DNA from 3 places in the Paraclostridium dentum genome. Region 2 is predicted to be linked to each of the others. Evidence: riboswitches for the same ligand, from Rfam matches in the RefSeq annotation. Region 2 holds a riboswitch; each other region holds the start of a gene.

Region 1 (3,177 bases), 810 kb from region 2:
TTAAGGGATACTTAATAGAAATACAAGATGAAGCATTACGTAGATATGTATATTTGGTAGATAGTAAAGATAAAGACAATCAACAACTATTAGAGTATTTTAAATTTAAAGGGGAAGAGAGTTATGATTCAGTAATAAATGGGGATGACACATCGAATTTGGATAGATTATACAATAAGTTCATAGAAATGGGGTTAAATGTATAATGAATAAATTAAAAAGAAATATAACTCTTTTTCTAACTGTATTTATATTTTCTATAACTTGTGCATTTACTTTTTCAATAGAAAATTCATATGCAACTTCAAATAAAAATGAAACTTCAAAGGTTGAATATCAAGTAGCTAGAGGTAGTTCTTCACATAGTTCGCATAGTTCGAGTAGATCAAGTAGTAGTTTTAAGCCGAGTTCAAGTAGCTTTAAATCTAGTTCTAGCTCTAGCAAACCAAGCTCTGGCTCTAGTAAATCAAGTAGTAGCTATACAAAGCAAAAACCAAGTTCAACAAAACCTGATTCGGGGAGTTTTAGCACTAAGCCAAAACCTGAAGCAACAATAAATGAAGGAACTACTGGCAATAATTCAAATAATACTACAAAGCCAAAATCAAGCACAACAAAGCCTGATTCAGGAAGTTTTAGTACTAAACCAAATACAAACTCTAAATCTAATCAAAACGATACTTCAAATTCTAAAAATAAAAAAAATGATGATTATGATGACTATGGTGGTAGATCTAGTAGAAGAACATACATACCACCAGCATATGGTAGAGGATTTTTTGGATTTGGAGGATATAATCCATTTAGATATATGGGGTATAGAATGGGAATTAGCCCTATGATAATGGATATAGTGATGATCATAACTGCATTAATTGTTTTATACATTATAATAGATTTTATAAGAAGTAGAAGAAACAGATAGTAATTTTATTTTACTAAATTAGAAATATATAATGAACATTATTTCATATTGTTGTATAATGGACTATATAACAATATGAAAATTAAATAGTAAGTATTAGGTGTCAATAGACTTAATAGGGAATTAGATGTAAATTCTAAGCTACCCCAGTAACCGTAAAGCTGACGAAATCTAAGTATCCACTGAGAAATTGGGAAGGATTGAGAGTAGAATGAAGCTAAGCCGGGATACCTGCCAATGCTTAAAGGCTAATTATCTTCTGAGGGTTGGATAAAGGCGATTATACACGAATAGATTAAGGCATACTCTCTGAGTATGCCTTTTTAAATTGAAAAACTATGGATATAAACTTGTATAAAAATAGGTTTTACTTAAGTTTTTATAATTAATTTATTGAAAATTATTTATTTTCCAAATAAGTTTCAATAAAAGGAATTAGACAAAAAAAGTAGAATTATATCATTGTTATGTAAAATCAACACGAAAGGAATGAAAAAATGTCAAAATATTTAGCATATCCATTTTTATATGATAAATCAGATGATTTAAGATGTGACTATGAAATATTTACAGATGAAATATCGAGTACAATAGGATTACTAAGAGCTTTTATAGTTGATGAAAATTTAAAAAAAGAATTAAGAGAGATAAATGAACTTGTATATCACATGAATGCATCACTTAGAACATTTGTAAGCGTAACAAACGATGAGTTAAAATGGTTAGAATCTAGAACACTATCTTATCAAGATGAGATAAAAGGTATTTTTGATAAATTTGTTTTACCTCAAGGTGGGGTTTGTGGAAGCTATGCACATATTATAAGAACAAAGTGCAAAGCACTAGTAAGGTTATTACATAGATATAAAGAAAATGGAAATGATGTAGATGAGTTATTGTTTGATTTTGCAAATCTGTTATCTGGGTATTTTTTTGTACTAGCTATAAAGCTTAATAAAGATGAAGGAATACAAGAAACTGAATTTATAAGTAGAAATTATAAGTAAGGAGAATGAAAATGAAAAAAAGAATTTTAACATTAATAACTGCTTTTTTAGTAGTTATGCTGGCGGTCGTAGGATGCGGCAAAAAAGAAATAGTAGTAAAAGATAGAGAGGGAAATGATTTTACAGTTCCTAAAAAATTAGAAAGAATAATATCTACAGCTCCATCTAATACAGAAGTGCTAGTTGAATTAGGACTTGCAGATAAATTAGTAGCTGTTGATAAATATTCAGCTGATATACCTGGATTACCTAAAGATATAAAATTAATAGATTTTGCAAATCCGGATGCTGAGGCTATAGTATCTTTAGAGCCAGATATGATTATAGCATCAGGACATAATAAAACGGGAAATAGTGAAGATCCATTTAAAGTGGCTAAAGAGGCTGGTATAAGTGTTGCATATATACCAAGTAGTGATAGCATACAAGGTATATACGATGATATAATGTTTATAGCTGATATAACTGGGACAAAAGAAAAAGGACAAAAAATTGTTGATAATATGAAATCTCAAGTTAATGAAATAGCTAAAATAGGAAAAACAATAAAAGATAAAAAGAAAGTTTATTTTGAAATTGGACCAGCTCCAAATCTATATAGCTTTGGGAATGGAACATTTTTAAATGAAATGATTGAGTTAGTAGGTGGAGAAAATATCTTCGTTGACCAAAAAGCTTGGATATCACCTAGTGAGGAATCAGTTATAGAAAAAAATCCAGATGTAATATTAACTAATGTAAATTACGTTCAAGATGCAGTAAAAGATATAAAAGGGCGTGAAGGCTGGAAAAATGTAAATGCAGTGAAAAATGGGCAAGTATACTTAATTGATACAAATTCATCATCAAGACCATCTCAAAATGTAGTAAAAGCGTTAAAACAAATGGCAGAGTACATAAATCCAGATGCGTACGCAAAACAAAAATAAAACTTTAGCGATTTTATCTATACCTCTAGTATTTTTTATAATCAGTATTGGAACTTCCATAGGGAGTTCCAATATTCATATATTAGATACTATGAGTATAATTTTAAATAAGGTTATAAATTTACCATTAAGAGAAGGGATAGATCCAAAAGATATATCTATCATATGGTCACTTAGACTACCAAGAGTATTATTAGCTTTTATGGTTGGAGGATGTTTGGCAGTTAGTGGATCGGTAGTTCAGTCAATACTTAAAAATGAATTGGCATCTCCTTATACTTTAGGGGTATCGTCAGGAGCATCTTTAGGAGCTGGA
Region 2 (3,177 bases):
GGCCGTAACTATAACGGTCCTAAGGTAGCGAAATTCCTTGTCGGGTAAGTTCCGACCCGCACGAAAGGCGTAACGATTTGGGCACTGTCTCAACAACAGACTCGGTGAAATTGTAATCCCGGTGAAGATGCCGGGTACCTGCGACAGGACGGAAAGACCCCATGGAGCTTTACTGTAGCTTGACATTGAATTTTGGTGCTACATGTACAGGATAGGTGGGAGGCTATGAAATCGGGACGCCAGTCTCGGTGGAGCTATCCTTGGGATACCACCCTTGTAGTACTGAGATTCTAACCAGATACCTTGAATCAGGTATTGGGACACTGTCAGGTGGGCAGTTTGACTGGGGCGGTCGCCTCCCAAAGAGTAACGGAGGCGCTCAAAGGTTCTCTCAGCACGGTCGGAAATCGTGCGTAGAGTGTAAAGGCAGAAGAGAGCTTGATTGCAAGACATACAGGTCGAGCAAGGACGAAAGTCGGACTTAGTGATCCGGTGGTTCCGCATGGAAGGGCCATCGCTCAACGGATAAAAGCTACCCTGGGGATAACAGGCTTATCTCCCCCAAGAGTCCACATCGACGGGGAGGTTTGGCACCTCGATGTCGGCTCATCACATCCTGGGGCTGTAGTAGGTCCCAAGGGTTGGGCTGTTCGCCCATTAAAGTGGTACGCGAGCTGGGTTCAGAACGTCGTGAGACAGTTCGGTCCCTATCCGTCGCAGGCGTAGGAAATTTGAGGAGACCTGTCCTTAGTACGAGAGGACCGGGATGGACGTACCTCTGGTGTACCAGTTGTTCTGCCAAGGGCATGGCTGGGTAGCTATGTACGGAATGGATAAGCGCTGAAAGCATCTAAGCGCGAAGCCAACTTCAAGATAAGATTTCCCACCGTAAGGGTAAGATCCCAGGAAGACTACCTGGTTGATAGGTCGGAGGTGTAAGTGCAGCAATGTATGTAGCTTACCGATACTAATAGATCGAGGACTTGACCAAGATTATTTAATCTTACAAATGTTATTCAGTTTTCAAAGCATTAAAACTTAGTTGCTAGTGTGGCTCAACGGTAGAGCAGCTGACTTGTAATCAGCAGGTTGTAGGTTCGATTCCTATCACTAGCTCCATAAAGATTATGTGGTTATTATAGCAAAGAGGATACACCTGTTCCCATTCCGAACACAGAAGTTAAGCTCTTTAGCGCCGATGGTACTTGGTGGGAAGCTGCCTGGGAGAGTAGGACGTAGCCACGTAATCTTTTTTTATATTTAAAATTAAAAAATAAAGGATTTATGTACACTAATGTAGAATTAGTTGTATGTGGGGAAATTTTTTATACATAATATCAATAAAATAAAATTAAATAACTTAAATATATATAGGTTCTTACATTTAAGATTAATAGGGAAAGAGGTGTAATCCCTCTACAGTCCCCGCTACTGTGATGCAGACGAACTCTATTTACCACTGTTAAAATTACGGGAAGGTTAGAGCAAGGAAGAAGCTAAGTCAGGAGACCTGCCTAGTATATTATATAACTAGGTTCTCGGGGTGAAGAATTTAAATCTTAAAATATTTTTATGACATATTTAAAGACTTAACTCTTGAGTTAAGTCTTTTTTTATTGTAATTTAAGGAGGTAGTCATGAAAACTTTAGAACAGACGATAAACAACATAAAGCCATTAAGTGAATTACATATGAATGTAGCGAAAGATAGATTAGATAAATTAATTAAACCTGTGGGAAGCTTAGGAAAATTAGAAGATATATGTATACAAATAGCAGGAATAACTGAAAAAAAATATTTTGATACAGATAAAAAAATAGTGATTGCTTTTGCAGGAGATCATGGAGTATATGAAGAAGGTGTAGCACCAGACCCTCAGAAAATAACGAGACTTCAATTTCCGAACTTTACTAAAGGGGTATGTGGAGTAGGAGCTATATCTAAATTTGTAAATTCTGATGTTATTGCAATTGACTTAGGAATAAATACAGATGAAAAATTAGATGGAGTTATAGATTATAAGATTAGAAAAGGAACTTCTAATATGGCAAAAGGGTCAGCTATGACTAGGGAAGAAGCCATTAGATGTTTAGAAATAGGTATAAAAGTAGCAAATGAGAGCATAGAAAAAGGATATAACCTTATAGGAATAGGAGAAATGGGAATTTGTAATACTACTCCAAGTAGCGCTATAGTTTCTGTTATAGCTGATTGTGATCCTATAGATGTTACGGGAATAGGAGCAGGACTTAAAAAAGATAGAGTAGCCCATAAAGCTAATACGATAAGAAAAGCAATTGAATTAAATAAACCAGATAAATTAGATGGAGTTGATATATTATCTAAAGTTGGAGGTTTTGAAATAGGGGGAATGGCAGGCGTGATTTTAGCTTGTGCGGCTAATAGAACTCCAATAGTTATTGATGGGTTTATATCATATGCAGCAGCTTTAATAGCATACACTATAAATCCTATGGTTAAAGAGTATATGATAGCATCACATACATCAGCAGAAGCAGGAGCAGCTAAGGCTTTAGAAATATTAAAGTTAAATCCTATGCTTAATATGGATATGAGATTAGGTGAAGGAAGTGGTTCAGCATTAGCCTTCAATATTATAGAAGCTGCAAATTATGCATATAAAAATATGGCAACAACTGATGAAGTAGACATAGGAAAATAAGAAGGTGAAATTTATGAGTAAGTTAATTTTAGTTACTGGTGGATCTAGATCTGGAAAAAGTAGTTTTGCAGAAAGTTTATGTATAAGTAGAGAAAATTCAACAGCATATATAGCAACTTCTACTCCTTTTGATGAGGAGATGAAAGATAGAGTTAAAAAACATAAAGAGAGTAGACCGAGTAATTGGGAAACTTATGAAATTTTTAAAGATATATATTCGATAATAAATAATTTAGAAAATAAACATCAAACTGTTATTTTGGATTGTGTAACACTATTAGTTAATAATTTAATATTTGACTATGGAATAGATTTTGATAAATGCACGCCAGAAGAGACTAATGAGATGGAGAAGTATATAAAACAGCAAATTGAAATGCTAATAAATGAAATTAAAAAGACAGATTTATATTTTGTAATAGTAACTAATGAGTTAGGTATGAGTTTAGTGCCTGATAATAAACTTTGTAGAGTATATTCTGATATAGTAGGT
Region 3 (3,177 bases), 1.2 Mb from region 2:
CTAAGGATGCTCCAGATGATACTCCAAGTATATAAGGATCTGCTAGAGGGTTTTTTACTATAGCTTGCATTACAACTCCACATACAGATAGTCCTATTCCTACACATAAAGCTAAAATTATTCTAGGCAATCTAATAAACCATACTACATCATGAATAGCTCCATTAGATAAAGTATTTTCATTTCCTATACTAAATAGTTTATACCCTATTATTTGATATACTTGCTTTATGCTGATGTCACTTGAACCTATTGTTACAGCAAATAAAATAGATAAAATTAAAGCAACAATAAGTCCTATAATAACTAATATATATAAAGGCTTTGTTTTCACAAAGCCCTTTTCTTCATTATTTCCACATTTTCTTAAGCTTTTCATTGATTGCATATGTCCATGTCCCTCTTTCTACTTACTTGGATAAAGTCCATTTGCAAAAGTTTCTATTCCATCTATAGTTCTTACTCCACTACAATACATTTGTCCTAATTCTATTGGATAAACTCTATTATTTTTAACTGCATTTAAACTTTGTAATGCTTTGTCTTTCATAACTAAATTTTTATTTTCTTCAGCTTTTTTACTATCATCATCTCTATTCATATACACTACAAATATACTGTCTGGATTTAATTTTACTAAATCTTCTTTACTTAATGGATTTCCATCTTGATTTAATAGTTTTGCACCTAGCTTAGTTACCATATCTCCTCCTAGAGTGCTTTTTCCATATCCACTAATTTTATCATCGTAAAATTCAACTATTAAAGTAGTCTGTTGCTTTTTGCCTTTTTCAGACTCTACAACTTCATTTACTTTCTTATTTATATTATCAACTATATTTTTAGCTTTATCTTCAACGTTAAATATTTTCCCTATATTTAATATATCTTCACATTCATTTTTAATAGTTTTATGCTCTACTGCTCCACTATTTAATGCCATGTATGTATTTGTGCCTTTATTTTGCCAAAAATCTACTGTTCCTAAAGTTTTATCTGTAAACAAAGAATCCCATCCTACTATAAGATCTGGTTGTAACATCATAGTATTTTCTTTAGACGGTGTAAACTCATCTAAATACTTAACCCTTTTAAAAGCTTCTTGATATTCATCTTTAACCTTATGGTCTAGCCCAGCCGCAGCAACTATGTTATCTTCTAATCCTAATGCTAGCATAGTTTCTATAGAGTCTTGATAAACTGCAAGCACCTTTTTGGGTTTCTCTTTTATAGTAACCTTTATTTCTTCTTTATTGCTATTGTGCGTAGTAATAGTTACTGGATAATAATTATCCTTTGTTTCATTTGTTTTTTCTACCTTCTTTGCAGTAGTGTCTTCAGTTTTAGTTTCTGTTTTACTGCACCCTACGAAGCTTAGCCCTATAACTAAGCTAAGCAAACTTAATTTAATTTTTTTTGATATTTTCATTTTGTCTCTCCCTCCGAAAGTTTGTTTTATCTAGGCAGGTCTCCTGACTTATACATCATCCTAATCTTTACCTTCCCAAAGAAATTCTTCAGTGGCTAAAAAAAGACTCGTCCGTAATTACAGTAGCGGGGGCTGTTGATGATTTTCACATCATTCCCTATTAATTAATAAAAACCTAGTATTTATATTTATCATTATAATGTTATCATAATTCTATTTCTAATTCTATAAATATATATTTTTTTACAATCTTATATATCTTTATAAGCAAAAAGATAATAGTACTTACTTCTCGTAAATACTATTATCTTTTTTTATTTAAACTTTATTTTTTAATAAAATTCTATATATAATTTAATAAAATAATTATTTTTTCATTTACTTTTGAGGTTCTCCACTTTCTACAGGATTTTTAGAATCCTTACTCCAACCTATCCAACCATCACTATATAGAGCAGTTTTATCATATCCCATGACATTAGCATATGTTAAAACTTCAGCTGCTCTCCAACCACTACCACACATAAAGTCTAATTGATTGTTTGTATCAATTCCATCTTCTTTCCATAAAGCTTTAATTTCATCTTCATTTCTCATAGTTTTATCAATATTTCTGTAATAGTTTAGAGATGTAGACCCTTCTGTTCCCGCATGTCCATAAACAGCCCCTTGAATACGACCCTTTTTATCCCAATAACTATATCCTGATATCTTCCCTATGTATTCATCCCACATACGATTATCTACTAATGTAAATTTATCAGACTTCATTTTTTCTTTTACTTCTTGGATAGTATCTATTAAATCAGGATTAGCTGGTATAGTAGCTCCAAAGTCTTTTCCTGATTTTTTATCATTTTTAGTTTTTTCTAGTTCATATCCAGCTCTTACCCAAGCATCATCTCCTCCATTTAAAACTCTAACATCTTTAACTCCCATATATCTAAGCACTACGGCAACACGATAAGCTGCCATTGGTTCTTTTCCTGTTACTATTATTGTATCATTTTTTGTAAATCCATAGTCATTAGCAAACTTAGTCAACTCTTTATCTGTAGCAAGCATCCACTCTGGTGGAGGTTCTATAGTATCTGTGTTTATATGAACACTCGTTGGTATATGACCTTTATCGTAGCTATCTTTTCCATCTCCCCAACTAGCTTCAACAATCTTTATATTGTTTGTATTTTCAAAAGTCTCCGTTTTTTTGCCATCTAAAATATTCTTTATAGCTTTTGCCGGTACTATCATTTCATAGTTTTTATATTTTTCTAAAGGTAGAGTTTCATCATTAGCCCACTCATTTATGTCGTATATATATAAATTTTTATAGCCTTTATCACTTAAATACTTATATACTTTTTTAGCATCTTCTCCATTTGCATCATATAAAACAATATTTTTATCTTTATCTATCCCTTTATTCTTTAGAGCTTCATCTAAAGTTTTATCTTTATCTTTAGATTCTACTTCTATCCAGTTATAAGCAAAGTCAGTGGCTTCTGGTATATGTCCACCTCTTTTTTCTCCATTTAATACCCACCCATTATATGAGTCATTCACTCTCGTATCCACAACAACCCAATTTTTTTCATTTAATTTAGATTTCAATTCACTTGTTGATATTGGTTTAGTTTCGATAGAAGAAGTTTTATTATTTTTAACATCTTCATCTTTACATGCTACCATCATAGTCATACTTACTACTAAAGTACACATCAAAGCTAATAATTTAATAGACCTTTTCA

The links. Region 2 has a riboswitch for cobalamin ahead of cobT (nicotinate-nucleotide--dimethylbenzimidazole phosphoribosyltransferase). Riboswitches for the same ligand answer to the same signal wherever they lie in the genome.
Region 1: it holds a riboswitch for cobalamin, as region 2 does, so the genes downstream of both, ACN6I1_RS09170 (ATP:cob(I)alamin adenosyltransferase) here and cobT (nicotinate-nucleotide--dimethylbenzimidazole phosphoribosyltransferase) in region 2, are expected to answer to the same signal.
Region 3: it holds a riboswitch for cobalamin, as region 2 does, so the genes downstream of both, ACN6I1_RS03690 (ABC transporter substrate-binding protein) here and cobT (nicotinate-nucleotide--dimethylbenzimidazole phosphoribosyltransferase) in region 2, are expected to answer to the same signal.

What each region holds. Positions count from the first base shown of each region.
Region 1 is NZ_CP183813.1:2,007,511-2,010,687, reverse strand. Features, by position in the region: gene ACN6I1_RS09180 (hypothetical protein) at 1-206, shown strand, start outside; gene ACN6I1_RS09175 (hypothetical protein) at 206-925, shown strand; cobalamin riboswitch at 1,007-1,179, shown strand; gene ACN6I1_RS09170 (ATP:cob(I)alamin adenosyltransferase) at 1,423-1,932, shown strand; gene ACN6I1_RS09165 (ABC transporter substrate-binding protein) at 1,944-2,861, shown strand; gene ACN6I1_RS09160 (FecCD family ABC transporter permease) at 2,839-3,177, shown strand, end outside.
Region 2 is NZ_CP183813.1:2,819,648-2,822,824, reverse strand. Features, by position in the region: rRNA gene ACN6I1_RS13150 (23S ribosomal RNA) at 1-991, shown strand, start outside; tRNA gene ACN6I1_RS13145 (tRNA-Thr) at 1,045-1,119, shown strand; rRNA gene rrf (5S ribosomal RNA) at 1,129-1,245, shown strand; cobalamin riboswitch at 1,356-1,533, shown strand; gene cobT (nicotinate-nucleotide--dimethylbenzimidazole phosphoribosyltransferase) at 1,638-2,684, shown strand; gene cobU (bifunctional adenosylcobinamide kinase/adenosylcobinamide-phosphate guanylyltransferase) at 2,698-3,177, shown strand, end outside.
Region 3 is NZ_CP183813.1:835,916-839,092, reverse strand. Features, by position in the region: gene ACN6I1_RS03695 (FecCD family ABC transporter permease) at 1-388, opposite strand, end outside; gene ACN6I1_RS03690 (ABC transporter substrate-binding protein) at 407-1,429, opposite strand; cobalamin riboswitch at 1,445-1,623, opposite strand; gene ACN6I1_RS03685 (rhodanese-like domain-containing protein) at 1,808-3,177, opposite strand, start outside.